2 regions of the Blautia sp. HCP3S3_G3 genome follow, and region 2 is predicted to be linked to the other one. Evidence: predicted binding sites of a transcription regulator. Region 2 holds the regulator's gene; the other holds the start of a gene.

Region 1 (7,872 bases), on a different contig from region 2:
GACGAGACTGCCGGAATTCATCTGTACCACACATTCCAGAGGCTTATGGAACAGATTGTAAAAGGAGAATTTACCCCGAATATCATCTACCGGGGAGACGAACCTGTCGAATATTCTGTACTGCCTCTTACTCAGTATGGTTCTGAATATCATTCCAGAACTTTCGACAGCGTTTCCTCTATGCTGGAAACTTATTATGCATCCAAAAATACCATCACCCGTATCCGGCAGAAATCTTCTGACCTGCGCCGGATCGTTCAGACTGCACTGGAACGCAACCGCAAGAAACTGATTCTCCAGGAAAAACAGATGAAAGACACTGCCAAAAAAGACAAATACAAGATTTACGGAGAACTGATCAACACTTACGGTTACGGTCTGGAAGAAGGATGCAAATCCTTTCAGGCGCTGAATTATTATACAAACGAAGAAATCACCATTCCTCTCGACCCCACGCTTACTCCTGCCGAAAATTCCAAAAAGTATTTTGAACGATACGGCAAACTGAAGCGTACAGAAGAAGCGCTTACGGAACAGATTGCAGACACGCAGAGTGAGATCGAACATCTGGAATCCATTTCCAACGCACTGGATATCGCGGTTGCAGAAAGTGATCTTTCCCAGATCAAAGAAGAGCTCACAGAATACGGCTATATCAAAAAGCATTATTCCGGAAAAAAAGGACAGAAAATGCAGGCGAAATCCAAACCGTTCCATTATATTTCCAGTGATGGCTTCGATATTTATGTAGGAAAGAATAATTATCAGAACGATGAACTTACCTTTAAGTTTGCAACAGGAAACGACTGGTGGTTCCATGCAAAAAAAATGGCCGGTTCTCATGTAGTGGTAAAAACCCGTGACGGGGAACTGCCTGACAGGACATTCGAGGAGGCAGGAAGACTTGCCGCTTATTATTCCAAAGGCCGAACCGCCCCAAAGGTAGAAATCGATTATATACAGAAGAAACATGTAAAGAAACCCGGTGGAGCCAAACCCGGATTTGTGGTATATTATACCAACTATTCTCTGATGGCTTCACCGGATATTGAAGGTCTGAAAGAATCAGACTGAGAAAGGAGTATATTTTATGAGTATTCTAAATGTCGAACATCTGACCCATGGTTTTGGGGACAGAGCGATTTTTAATGATGTTTCTTTCCGTCTTCTGAAAGGCGAACATATCGGACTTGTCGGTGCAAACGGCGAGGGAAAATCCACGTTTTTGAATATTGTCACAGGCAAACTGATGCCTGATGAAGGCAAAATCGAATGGGCCAAAAATGTGCGCGTAGGCTATCTTGACCAGCACACGGTGCTGAAAGAAGGAATGACCATCCGCGATGTGCTGAAATCCGCTTTTTCCTATCTCTTTGAACTGGAAGAAAAGATGAATCAGATCTGCGATTCCCTTGGTTCCGCTTCTGAGGAAGAAATGATGGATATGATGGACGAGCTTGGAACCATCCAGGATACCCTTACCATGCATGATTTCTATGTCATTGATGCCAAAGTGGAGGAAGTTGCAAGAGCCCTTGGACTTCTGGATATCGGGCTTGAAAGAGATGTGACAGACCTAAGCGGCGGTCAGCGTACTAAAGTACTGCTCGGCAAGCTTCTTCTGGAAAAGCCGGACATTCTTCTTCTGGACGAGCCGACCAACTATCTGGATGAAGAACATATCGCATGGCTGAAACGTTACCTGATTGATTACGAAAATGCCTTCGTGCTGATTTCCCATGACATTCCGTTTCTGAATGAAGTGATCAATCTGGTGTATCATATGGAAAATCAGGAGCTGAATCGGTATGTCGGTGATTATGATCATTTTCAGGAAGTATATGCAGTAAAAAAATCACAGCTGGAGGCTGCTTACCGACGTCAGCAGCAGGAAATCAGCGAACTGAAAGATTTTGTTGCCCGGAATAAAGCCAGGGTTTCCACAAGAAATATGGCCATGTCCCGCCAGAAAAAGCTGGATAAAATGGATGTGATTGAACTCGCTGCCGAAAGGCCAAAGCCGGAATTTCATTTCAAACAGGGACGCACCCCAGGAAAATATATCTTTGAGACAAAAGATCTGGTCATTGGGTACAACGAACCTCTGTCCAAACCTCTCTCCCTCTCCATGGAGCGCGGACACAAAATTGCTCTGGTAGGTGCCAATGGTATCGGAAAAACCACGCTTCTTAAAAGCATTCTCGGACTGATTCCTTCCCTGAAGGGTTCCTGTGAGCTTGGTGATAATCTTCAGATCGGATACTTTGAACAGGAAGTAAAAGGGGACAATAAAACCACATGCATCGATGAAATCTGGGCAGAATTTCCTTCCTACACCCAGTACGAAGTACGGTCCGCGCTTGCCAAATGCGGTCTTACCACCAAGCATATCGAAAGTCAGGTGCGCGTGCTGAGCGGCGGCGAACAGGCCAAGGTTCGTCTTTGCAAACTCGTCAATAAAGAAACCAATGTTCTTCTTCTGGATGAGCCTACAAACCATCTGGATGTAGACGCAAAAGACGCGCTGAAAGAAGCACTGAAGGAATATCGCGGAAGTATCCTGCTGATCTGCCATGAACCGGAGTTTTATCAGGATATTGTTTCCGATGTGTGGGACTGCAGCAAATGGACCACAAAGGTTCTGTAAATAAAACTGCTGACACTTTTTTGATAAGGGCTCTTCGCTATCGGGGAAAAGCATCTCAATAAAAGTGTCAGCTGTCTTCCATTCAAATTCTATATAAATTCACTTCACAGTGCTGCGATTGTCTGAAGAGTTCCCCCTATCACCCGCATAGTTACAGCGTGTCTCACGGATTGCCTGCAAAATCACGGTACGCGCTTCTTTTGCTTTCGCAACATCCATATTCTCCACAGATTCCAGCGGATACTCCATACCAAGTTTTTCATATTTCACTTTTCCCATGGTATGATAGGGAAGAATTTCCAGCCCTTTCAGATTGCGGTACTTTCCGATCAGATGTCCAAGACGGATCAGGTGATCTTTTCCATCTGTAATTCCAGGAACGACTACATGGCGTACAATCATAGGGATTCCGGCTTTTTCCAATGCATCGGCAAACTCCAGAATATGCTTCTGACTCTGCCCCGTCAGTTTTTTGTGCTCCTCTTCTGTACTGTGCTTAAAATCCAGAAGCACCAGATCCACACAGGAAAACAGTGCCTGAAACTCTTTGTCTCTGCTTTTCCTGTAAACAATTCCGGAAGTATCCAGACAGGTATGAATCCCCTCTTCTTTTGCTTTCCGGAAAAGTTCCGTAAGAAACGAAAGCTGCAAAAGCGGTTCACCTCCGGTAGCCGTAATTCCGCCAGTCCTGTAAAAAGCCTGATTTCTGCGATATTCTTCCAACAGCTCTTCTGCTGTCGTTTCCATACCGCCGTCCGGCATCCAGGTATCCGGATTATGACAGTACAGACATCTCATCGGACACCCCTGAAAAAATACCACAAAACGAACTCCGGGACCGTCAACGGTCCCGAAGCTCTCTGTGGAATGTATTCTGCCTTTTAAACACTTTTGTTCCGTATGCATCTCTTACATTCCTTCCCTTTTATCCATTACAGTTCCATCTGGTTATCCTTTGCATTTCTTCTGACTTTCTTACATTCCTTCGTGGAAAGTTCTGGAGATAACCTCATCCTGCTGCTCTTTTGTTAATTTGTTAAAATTCACCGCATAACCGGATACACGTACTGTCAGCTGCGGATATTTCTCCGGATGAGCCTGTGCATCCAGAAGAGTATCTTTGGTAAATACATTCACATTCAGGTGATGACCGCCTTTTTCTGCATATCCGTCAAGTAAATTTACAAGGTTGTCAATCTGTGCGTCACTGATATTCATAATATGTTTTCTCCTTTCTTTTCTGCCCTCGAAGCTTTCATTTCTGTACCATTTTTATCGTTCCAATATCTTATCGAAATCTGATTGATTTTTATATTCATCTATTTTTGTATCTTTTCTTTTTTACATTGCTCCGTATCGATACGTTCAGTCTTTCTTCCGGTATTCTTTACTCTGCATCTCTCTCATCCGGCATATTCGGTTCGCAGCATGCGCAGTCCGGATCCAGTTCAAAGGTGATATCATCGAAGAAAATGGCATCATCTTTGCCAAGGGCTCCCGGAATAATGGAGAATGTATTGGAAATACCATCCTGCGCATCCTTAAACGGCAGCTTGGAAACGGAACTGAGAGATGCAACGGCTCCATGGCTGTCTCTGTGATGCATTGGATTTGCACCAGGTGCAAACGGCTGTCCTGCTTTTCTTCCATCCGGTGTGGAACCGGTATTTTTTCCATATACCACATTGGAGGTAATCGTCAGAATAGAAGTAGTCGGAATACCGCCTCTGTAGGTATGATTTCCCTTTATATAATGCATAAACTCATGGACAACATCGTATGCGATCTCATCTACGCGGTCATCATCATTTCCATATTTTGGAAAATCACCTTCTACCACATAATCTACGACAATCCCATTCTCATCACGAATGGTTTTTACTTTTGCATACTTAATCGCAGACAGAGAATCTGTCACTACAGAAAGCCCTGCAATACCGGTCGCAAACCAGCGGGTTACTTTTTTGTCATGAAGAGCCATCTGGATTCTTTCGTAACAGTATTTATCATGCATGTAATGAATAATATTCAGAGTATTTACATAAACACTTGCCAGCCACTTCATCATATCATGGAATTTTTCCATCACTTCCTCATAATCCAGATATTCGGATGTAATCGGACGATATTTGGGGCCAACCTGTTTCTTGCTCACTTCATCTACACCGCCATTGATCGCATAAAGCAGACATTTTGCAAGGTTCGCGCGCGCACCGAAGAACTGCATTTCCTTACCCACACGCATGGAAGATACACAGCAGGCAATCGCATAATCGTCGCCATGAGTCACGCGCATCAGGTCATCATTCTCATACTGAATAGAAGAAGACATGATGGAAGTCTTTGCACAGAAACGTTTGAAGTTCTGCGGCAGTCTGGTAGACCAGAGAACTGTCAGGTTCGGTTCCGGAGCAGTTCCAAGATTTTCCAGAGTATGAAGATAGCGATAGGACATTTTTGTTACCATAGAACGTCCGTCAATTCCCATACCTCCAATGGACTCTGTTACCCATGTCGGATCACCGGAGAACAATGCATTGTATTCCGGAGTTCTTGCAAATTTCACAAGACGAAGCTTCATAATAAAATGATCAACAAACTCCTGGATTTCCTCTTCTGTAAACGTTCCGTTTTTCAGGTCACGTTCTGCATAGATATCAATAAAAGTAGACGTACGGCCCAGAGACATAGCTGCTCCGTTCTGCTCCTTAATCGCTGCAAGATAACCAAAATACAGCCACTGAATTGCTTCCTGCACATTTGCTGCCGGTCTGCTGATATCATATCCGTAAATCCGGCCAAGTTCTTTCAGCTCTTTTAACGCTTTGATCTGTTCAGAAAGCTCCTCACGTTCTCTTGTAACATCAGAGTACATGATAATTCTTGTGGTATCTTTCTGTTTCTGTTTATCTTCAATCAGTCTGTCAACACCGTAAAGTGCCACACGTCTGTAATCACCGATAATACGTCCGCGTCCGTAAGCATCCGGAAGTCCGGTTATAATATGACTGGAACGGCATGCACGCATTTCCGGAGTATACGCATCAAACACACCGTCATTATGTGTTTTTCTGTGCCTGGTAAAGAATTCTACGACCTGCGGATCCACATGATATCCATTATCCTCGCAGGCTTTGATTGCCATACGGATTCCACCGTAAGGCTGCAGAGAACGTTTAAATGGTTTATCTGTCTGAAATCCGACAATTTTCTCTTTATCTTTATTCAAGTATCCCGGTCCATGGGAGGTAATGGTAGAAATAATTTTGGTATCCATATCAAGAACGCCGCCTTTTGCACGCTCTTCTTCGGAAAGCTTCATAACCTGTGCCCATAACTCTTTTGTTGCTTCCGTCGGTCCTGCCAAAAAGGACTCGTCTCCCTCGTAAGGTGTGTAGTTTTTCTGAATGAAATCGCGTACGTTGATTTCCTTCTCCCATACGCCCTCTTTAAAAGAAGTCCATTCCTGTCTCATTTGGTTCCTCCTTGCTGTTCACTGTTTTCATTGACAGCACCAATATATAGTATTGTTAAATTTTAGTCAAGCAATATATTGTACTTATTTTGATACATACCTACTATTATTGTATTAAAATAAGTACTTGAATTTTTTTATCCGAAAGAATCCAGCTTTGCAGGACTCTTTGTTATAGTTGCCATACCGTTTCTTTTTATACCGTAAGAGAAAAATTCCTTTTCAGCAAATATACTATTCAGATTTGAAATCTTTCCAGAACGTGTTTAAAACGTTCTCTAAAATTGTAAAATGTACGCCAAAATGAAAACAGAGGAACAGCGGAACAGACATATTCCGGGCAACAGAAAAAGCCCCCGTACGGGAGCTTTTCCTGAATGAACATCATCCATGTTCTGAATCTTTAAAATCTTTACTCTTCATTGCTTTCCAGCTTGCTTGCTCTTGCCTCGATTTCCTTGGCCTGAATATCATTCGGAGCCTGTTCGTAACGAGCGAACGTGTAGGAGAAATCTCCGCTTCCGCCTGTCATGGAACGAAGGTCTGTGGAATATCCATAAATTTCAAGCATTGGAACATCTGCTTCAATAATGGTATTGCCCTCATGATCAGGATTCATACCAAGCACACGTCCGCGGCGTTTATTCAGGTCACCCATAACATCACCGGTAAATTTATCCGGAACTGTTACCTTCATGGAAACGATTGGCTCCAGAAGTACCGGAGAAGCATCCATAAATCCCTTCTTGAAAGCAAGGATGGTTGCCATCTTAAATGCCATTTCAGAGGAGTCTACCGGATGATAGGATCCATCATACAGAGTAGCCTTCACACCAACTACCGGATATGCAGCCAGAGGTCCTTTCTGAACACATTCCTGGAGACCCTTCTCAACTGCCGGGAAGTAGTTCTTCGGAACAGCACCGCCGACAACTACCTGTTCAAATTCGTATGGAGTCTCCAGATCACCGGACGGAGCAAAACGCATTTTAACATGTCCGTACTGACCATGTCCACCGGACTGTTTCTTATGTTTGCCTTCCACATCAGAATTCTTACGGATCGTCTCACGGAACGGAACCTTCGGTTTGGAAAGTTCGATTTCTACTTTGTAGCGCTCTTTCAGTTTATTTACAACGATATCCAGATGCTGGTCACCCATACCATAAAGGAGTGACTGACGGTTCGCGGAATCATTTACAACCTTCAGAGTCTTATCTTCATTCATCATTCTGGAAAGAGCCTGCGAAATCTTGTCTTCATCGCCCTTCTTCACAGCTTTATATCTCTTATAGGTATATGGTGTGGAAATCAGAGTCTTCGGATACAGAATCGGATTTGTCTTGGTTGCAAGGCTGTCACCGGTCTGTACGCTGTTCAGTTTTGCAATGGCACCGATATCACCTGCATGAAGCTCCGGAACTTCAATTGGTTTGGAACCTTCCAGAACATACAGCTTGTTCAGACGTTCTTCTTCTCCTTTTTCAACATTTAACAGAGTATCATCCGACTTGATAACACCGGAGCAAACTTTGATAAGAGAATATTTGCCAAGGAACGGATCTACGATGGTTTTCCATACATAAGCAGATTTTGCTTTTGCAAAGTCGTAATTTGCTTCATAAATTTCATTGGTCTTCTGGGAAATACCGTTGCATGCACGTTTATCCGGGCTCGGGAAATAGCCGCAGATATCATCCAGAAGGTTGGATACACCGCGAAGGTTCACCGGTGAACCCATGCATACAGG
Region 2 (7,872 bases):
GCATTAAAAGTGCTGGACCGTTTCGGAAACGGAAATAAAGAAAATGTCATGCGTGCGTTCCGATGGATTTTGCGTTATCATGAGCAGTACCATATACGTATCGTCAATATTTCTGTGGGTACAACGTACAAAACAGGAAATGATCAGGATGCCCTGATTCGCGGAGTGGAAGAACTCTGGGACAAAGGGCTGATCGTGGTTGCGGCAGCAGGAAATCTCGGACCGAAACCATCCAGTATCACAGCCCCCGGAAGCAGCAAAAAAATCATTACCGTTGGTTCCAGCGATCTGCTGGAAGGCTCCAGCGGTGTTTCCGGATGCGGCCCGACCTACGATTGTATCTGCAAACCGGATATTGTTGCGCCGGGAAATCATATCATGTCCTGTGTTCCCGGACCGGACCGCTTTTATTCTGCCAAAAGCGGCACCTCCATGTCTACCCCTCTTGTCTCCGGTGCAATCGCATTAAAACTGGAAAAAAATCAAGATCTGACAAACATGGAGATCAAAATGATGTTAAAGGATAGTGCTGATGACATGGGATTGTCAAGAAATCAACAGGGTTGGGGAAAATTTAACTGTAAAAGGTTCTTATCTCTGTGATTTTTCGGACATTTTGATGAAAGTGATGCGTTAACATATAAAAGTATTGACGATTTGATGTATTTTGGATAAAATAAGTGTTGATTATGGATGGTTGGATGAAATGCAGCAGAGGAGGACATTATGGAAAAAATCAAAATGCAGACCCCATTAGTTGAAATGGATGGCGACGAGATGACCAGAATTCTCTGGCAAATGATCAAAGATGAGCTTTTGCTCCCCTATATTGACCTGAATACCGAATACTATGATCTTGGGCTGAAACATCGTAATGAGACTGATGATCAGGTGACCATAGATGCAGCAGAAGCAACCAAAAAATACGGTGTAGCAGTAAAATGCGCTACAATCACTCCAAACAAAGCCAGAATGGAAGAGTATGATCTGAAAAAAATGTATAAAAGTCCCAATGGAACAATTCGGGCGATTCTGGATGGAACTGTCTTCCGTGCACCGATTATTGTAAAGGGCATTGAACCGTGTGTCCGAAACTGGAAAAAGCCGATTACCCTGGCCCGCCACGCATATGGTGATATTTACAAAAATACGGAATTTTATATTGATAAGCCTGGAAAAGTCGAACTGGTATATACAAGTAACGATGGAGAAGAAAAGCGCTCTCTGGTGCAGGAATTTAAAACACCTGGTGTTGCAATGGGCATGCACAACATGGAATCATCCATTGAAAGCTTTGCAAGAAGCTGCTTTAATTACGCGCTTGATACCAAACAGGATGTATGGTTTGGCGCCAAAGATACCATTTCCAAAACCTATGACGGTAAGTTTAAAGAAATTTTCCAACAGATTTTTGAATCTGAATTTAAAGATAAATTTGAGGCGGCAGGGCTGACCTATTTTTACAGTCTGATCGATGATATTGTAGCCCGTGTCATGAAAGCGGAAGGCGGTTTTATCTGGGCCTGCAAGAATTATGACGGAGATGTCATGAGCGATATGGTATCTTCGGCATTCGGTTCTCTGGCTATGATGACTTCTGTACTGGTTTCTCCTCATGGATATTATGAGTATGAGGCTGCTCACGGAACCGTACAGAGACATTATTACCGTCATCTGGAAGGAAAAGAAACCTCCACCAACTCCGTAGCCACTATTTTTGCTTGGACAGGTGCTCTTCGCAAACGCGGAGAACTTGACGGTAACCAGAAACTGGCTGCTTTTGCGGATTCTCTGGAAAAAGCAACCTTAAAAACGATCGAATCCGGAAAAATGACAAAAGATCTGGCTTTAATTACGGCTCTGGAGAACCCGACAGTACTGAACAGCAGAGATTTCATTCTTGCTGTCAGAGAAACTCTGGATTCTATTATGTAAAAAATCAGCTGCCGAGATTCGAGTGCCGGACATCTTGTACCGTCGTGAGATACGCAGAACCCTATCTGATGAAATTGTTTTTTTCTGCCCGTTTCGTTGGGCTTTCACATTGCGTGTATCCAAATTTATTGATACACTCCATAAAAAACCGCAGGTTCCCTTTTGGGGAATTCTGCGGTTTTAAAATATATGCCGTTATAAATCTATACCATTATGCAAGCGTTTCCCACTTCTCATAAAGTTCTTCCAGTTCTTCTGCGATTGCTTCTTTTTCGCGGCTGAGAGCGGTACATTTCGCTACATTTGTGCAAACATCCGGAAGCACAAGTGTTTCGTCGATTTCTTTATCTCGATTTTCAAGCTCTTCGATACGTTTCTCCGTTTTTTTCAGTTCATTTTCCCGTTTACGTTTCTGCGCCTGTTCTTCTTTTTGCTGCTGCCAGGAAATCTTATTGTCGGATGTCGGAGATGCCTCGTTAATCTCTTCTTCAGCAGCAGGAGCATACTTTTCTGTCAGTTCTTCCCGTTTCTCGAGATAATAATCATAATCACCGATATAATTCACAATCTTCTGATTCGTCAGATCCAGAATTCTGGTTGCCGTCTGATTGATAAAATAACGGTCATGAGAAACATAGAATACCGTTCCTGTATAGCTGTTCAGGGCTTCTTCCAGAATTTCCTTGGAAGCAATGTCCAGATGGTTGGTCGGCTCATCGAGAATCAGAAAATTGGCTTCCGAAAGCATCAGTTTTGCAAGGGAAACACGTCCTCTTTCTCCACCGGAGAGAGCAGATATTTCCTTAAAAACATCGTCCCCTGTAAAAAGAAAAGCAGCAAGCATGTTGCGGATTTCCGTCTCTGTAAGAGTCGGATACGTATCAGAAATTTCCTGAAAGATTGTCTTGTCCATATGAAGAACGTGATGCTCCTGATCATAATATCCGATCTGTACCTTGGAACCAAGGGTAAATTTTCCGGTATCAGCGGAAAGAATTCCGTTGATAATCTTCAGCATCGTTGTTTTTCCTGTGCCGTTGCTGCCAATGAGTGCTACCCGTTCCCCACGTTTGATTTCAAAGGAAATATTCTGAAACAGAAGTTGTCCCGGAAAACTCTTGGAAAGCTCCTCCACGGTCAGTACATCATTTCCGCTGACAAACCGGGGTTCCAGAGAAAGACGCATCTGATCCTGAATTTCCACCGGTTTATCCAGACGCTGGATTTTACCCAGCATTTTTTCCCGGCTTTCTGCCCGTTTGATGGACTTTTCCCGGTTAAAAGATTTCAGTTTTGCAATCACAGCTTCCTGATGTTTGATCTCACGCTGCTGATTGAGGTAAGCCTTGTACTGCGCATCGCGAAGCTGTGCTTTTTTCAGCGCGTAGGCGGAATAATTACCTGTATAGGAACGGACTTCCCCGGCTTCAATCTCCACGATTTTTGTCACCACTTTATCAAGGAAATAACGGTCATGAGAAACAATGAAGACCGCACCCGGATAATTCAGCAGATACGTCTCCAGCCAGGTAATACTCTCCATATCCAGATGGTTGGTCGGCTCATCCAGAAGAAGGATATCCGGTTTGGAAATCAGCAGCTTGCCAAGTGCAACACGTGTTTTCTGACCGCCGGAAAGTGTTTCGATCTGCTTGTCAAAATCCTCTTCTCCAAACCCAAGTCCTTTCAGGACTCCGGTCAGTTCACTCTTGTACGCATAGCCGTTCTGGAGTTCAAATTCATGAGTGAGGCGGGTATAAGTGTTCATAAGCGTTTCCAGCTGTTCCCCGGAGGTATGCTTCATTTCCTGCTCAATCGACCGCATCCGGGTTTCCATATCAATGATATGCTGTTTGGTCGTAAGAAGCTCTTCATAAATGGTATGATGACCATGGATATCCTGATACTGGGCAAGATAACCGATATTCTTGTCACGGGAAATGACAACAGTACCGGAATCCGTAGAAATCTCCTGCATGATAATACGCAGCAAAGTCGTCTTGCCTGCGCCGTTATTGCCGATCAGTGCGGCTTTTTCCCGTTCTTCTATATGAAAAGATGCGTCATGGAGAATCACTTTTTCACCAAAGGATTTGCAAATGTTCTGACATGATAAAATCATATGAATTCCTCCAAAAGATGTCTGAGTTTGTCGCAATATAAGAAATAAAATACATTCAAAATTCATTATATCGTAATTCCGGATTTTGTAAAGGAAAAAATCCGGAAAGGAGCCCCGGAAATTGCCTGTAAACAATATTTTTTTGGTAATATGTTACAACTTTAATTGACAATAAAATGTCAATTCGTTATAATTGACATAGTATGATAAGGAGGGGTTCTTTGTGGACGCAAAAGAAATTTCAAAAGCTGTTATTAAACGCCTGCCGCGTTATTATCGATATCTGGGGGAATTACTGGAGGAAAATGTGGAGAGAATTTCTTCCAATGACCTGAGCAAAAAAATGAAAGTCACTGCTTCGCAGATCCGTCAGGATCTGAATAATTTCGGGGGCTTTGGACAGCAGGGCTACGGATATAATGTCAAATTTCTTTATACGGAGATCGGGAAGATTCTTGGACTGGATGTCCAGCATCCAATGATCATTCTCGGAGCCGGTAATCTTGGCCAGGCACTTGCCAATTATGTGGATTTTGAGAAACGGGGATTTAAACTGGTAGGCATTTTTGATGTTAATCCTGTGCTGGAAGGAATGGCTGTCCGCGGAATTGAAATTCAGATGTTGAGTGACCTTCCTCTTTTTCTTCGTGAAAACCTTGTGGAGATTGCAATCCTGACTTTACCGAAAAACAGGGCAAAAGAGATGGCAAATATTCTGATCGAGAACGGAGTGAAGGCCATCTGGAATTTCGCCCATGTAGATCTGGATACGCCGGATGATGTAATCGTTGAGAATGTCCATCTTTCCGAAAGTCTGATGACACTGTCTTATAATCTGAGTCAGTATCGCCAGGAGCATGTGGAAAAATAAAGCATTATGAAAAGAGCCGCTATAGACCGGGGATTTTTCAGCGGACCCGGAGGCGGCTTTTTGTTATTTCCCGGGAGAGTGCCACGCATTTTCCTGTTACGTTCCAGAGTGTATTGAAGAATAATCGGAGAATCGTTATGAAGGAAATCGTTACCTGTAAAAGAATGAAGGAACTGGATAATGCAGCGATTTATCAAATGGGAATTCCGTCCTGTGTTCTGATGGAACGGGCTGCATTAAAAACAGCTGAAGAAATAAAAAAACATTTTCAAAAGATTTATGGTACAAGTGAGGAATATAAAAAGGAGAAGGTGCTGGTCGTATGCGGAAGCGGTAATAATGGCGGTGACGGAATTGCCATAGCGCGGCTTCTGTATCTGGAGGGAGTCGACACCTCGTTTTTTGTGGCAGGATCTGAGAATCGTATGACAGAGGAAACCAGGAATCAGTACCGCATTGCATCCAACTATGGGGTGCCTGTCGTGCATAATGTGGAATGGGCTGAATATACTACTATAGTAGATGCCCTTTTCGGAGTAGGACTTGCAAGACCTGTAGAGGGTGCTTACAGAGAACTGATTATGCGGATGAATGAAACAGATGCATGGAAAGTAGCAGTGGATATTCCTTCAGGCGTGGATGGAGATACAGGAAAGGAACTCGGCATTGCATTTCATGCAGATCTCACAGTGACTTTTGCGTTCCGCAAACGAGGACTCTGTTTTTATCCGGGACGAATGTATGCAGGCCGTATCGTTGTGGCAGATATCGGCATCTACGGGGCAGATCAGCCGCAGGACCGTACCTGGCATCTGGAACAGTCGGATCTTGGGCTTTTGCCGGAACGGGTCGTATATGGCAATAAAGGAACCTTTGGAAAGGTTCTGGTGGTGGCCGGGACGGAAGGCATGTGCGGCGCAGCTTATCTGTGCGCATCGGCAGCACTGGCGGGAGGAGCCGGCATGGTGAAGATCCAGACAGAGGAGGCCAATCGGGTTCCTCTTCAGATCCTGCTGCCGGAAGCTATGGTCACCTGTGCATTTACCGAAGAAGCCAACCGGAAATCTCTTGACTGGTGTGATGTTCTTGTAATCGGACCGGGACTTGGTATTTCCGGAAAAAGCCGGGAACGTGCGGAGTGGTTTCTGAAAAACGCTTCTCTTGCGCAAAAACCGGTGATTCTGGATGCGGACGGTCTGAATCTTCTGGCAATGCATCCGGCATGGAATGCCTGGCTTTCGGAACGTGTGACAGTGACCCCTCACCTTGGGGAAATGAGCCGGCTGACCGGAAAAAGCATTGACCAGATTCAGTGCCGCATGGCGGAAACAGCAGAAGAATATGCAACCGGGACAGATGCCGTATGCGTTCTGAAAGATGCCTGTACAGTTGTTGCAGACAAAAATGGTCACCTGTATCTGAATCTTGCAGGAAATCCCGGAATGGCAACTGCAGGAAGCGGGGATGTACTTTCCGGTATCCTTGCAGCGGTCGCATGCATGTATCTGCAGAAAAAGGAAAACGCACCGGATCCGGGACTGTGCGCTGCGCTTGGAGTTTATCTCCATGCAAAAAGCGGCGATCAGGCAGCTGAAGAAACCGGAACACGCGGGATGAAAGCACGGGATTTGATCCGTATGCTGCCATCCGTTCTTGCAAAAATCAGATAAAAGAGTAAAATAAGGTGTATTCATACAGAAGGAATGGTATCTGCGTGATATATGAAAACAGAAACGATTTCAGTGATACGTTGGAGGATGATTATGAAAAAATACAGCAGACTGAAAGCAGTGGTTTCTCTGGATGCCATTGCACATAATTTTCAGGAAATGAAAAACAACCTTGCCAAAGGAACACAGATGATTGCCGTGATCAAGGCAGACGGTTATGGACACGGAGCAGTGGCAATCGCTCATCTGGTAGAAAACTATGATTATATCTGGGGATTTGCCACAGCTACCTGTGAGGAGGCTTTGCAGCTTCGTCATGCCGGAATCCGCAAGCCGATCCTGATTCTCGGAATTGTTTTTGAAGAATGCTTTGAAGATCTGGTAAAAGAAGAGATCCGCCCGGCCGTCTGCACTCTGGAAATGGCAGAAGGCTTATCCGCTGAAGCTGTCCGTCAGGGAAAAATCATACATATACATCTGGCGCTGGATACCGGAATGACCAGAATCGGTTTTGCAGACAGACCGGAAAGCATCGATGTGATCAAACAAATTTCCAGTCTTCCAAATCTGCAGATTGAGGGAATGTTCACCCATTTTGCAAGAGCAGATGAATATGACAGAACTCCTGCAATGGTTCAGCTGGAACGTTATCTGAAATTCGCAGATATGCTTGAAAAGAACGGGGTAAAAATTCCGATCCGCCATTGCTCCAACAGTGCCGGAATTATCCGTGTACCGGAAGCCAATCTGAACGTTGTACGTGCGGGCATCACGATTTACGGAATTTATCCTTCCGGTGAGGTGGAACGGGATATTATCTGTCTGGAACCTGCAATGGAACTGAAAAGCCATATTACCTATATCAAAGAGGTAGCTGCAGGAAGTGCTGTCAGTTACGGCGGAACTTATGTAACAGAAAAAACGACAAGAATTGCCACAATTCCTGCCGGATATGCGGATGGTTATCCGAGACAGCTTTCCAATAAAGGATGGGTTCTGATCCATGGAAAACGTGCCGGAATTCTCGGAAGAGTCTGTATGGACCAGTTTATGGTGGATGTGACTGATATTCCGGAGGCAAAAGCCGGAGATGAGGTAACACTGATCGGACGGGATGGAGAGGAAATCATTGCGATGGAAGAATTCGGAGATCTTTCCGGACGTTTTTCCTATGAATTTGCCTGTGAGATCAGCAAGCGCGTACCGAGAGTCTATGTAAAAGACGGGAAGGAATGCGGAGAACTGACTTTTTTTGATTAAATCCTGATACACTG

Evidence for each region. Region 2 encodes Rex, which represses fermentation and respiration genes when NADH is low (regulators of the CRP and FNR family bind a similar motif). Its sites were predicted from a motif close to ATTGTTAANTANTTAACAAT; they were not measured.
Region 1: a site for Rex is predicted at 6,174-6,193, ahead of pflB (formate C-acetyltransferase). Genes of this name have one in related genera too.

The regions. Positions count from the first base shown of each region.
Region 1 covers NZ_JBQHXR010000001.1:596,467-604,338, reverse strand. The annotation lists gene ACTNEW_RS02710 (Rqc2 family fibronectin-binding protein) at 1-1,074, shown strand, start outside; gene ACTNEW_RS02705 (ABC-F family ATP-binding cassette domain-containing protein) at 1,091-2,647, shown strand; gene pflA (pyruvate formate-lyase-activating protein) at 2,747-3,553, opposite strand; gene grcA3 (autonomous glycyl radical cofactor GrcA3) at 3,623-3,865, opposite strand; gene pflB (formate C-acetyltransferase) at 4,035-6,122, opposite strand; gene ACTNEW_RS02685 (elongation factor G) at 6,535-7,872, opposite strand, start outside.
Region 2 covers NZ_JBQHXR010000008.1:61,438-69,309, reverse strand. The annotation lists gene ACTNEW_RS09340 (S8 family peptidase) at 1-603, shown strand, start outside; gene ACTNEW_RS09335 (NADP-dependent isocitrate dehydrogenase) at 727-1,935, shown strand; gene ACTNEW_RS09330 (ABC-F family ATP-binding cassette domain-containing protein) at 2,147-4,057, opposite strand; gene ACTNEW_RS09325 (redox-sensing transcriptional repressor Rex) at 4,281-4,928, shown strand; gene ACTNEW_RS09320 (NAD(P)H-hydrate dehydratase) at 5,066-6,598, shown strand; gene alr (alanine racemase) at 6,692-7,858, shown strand.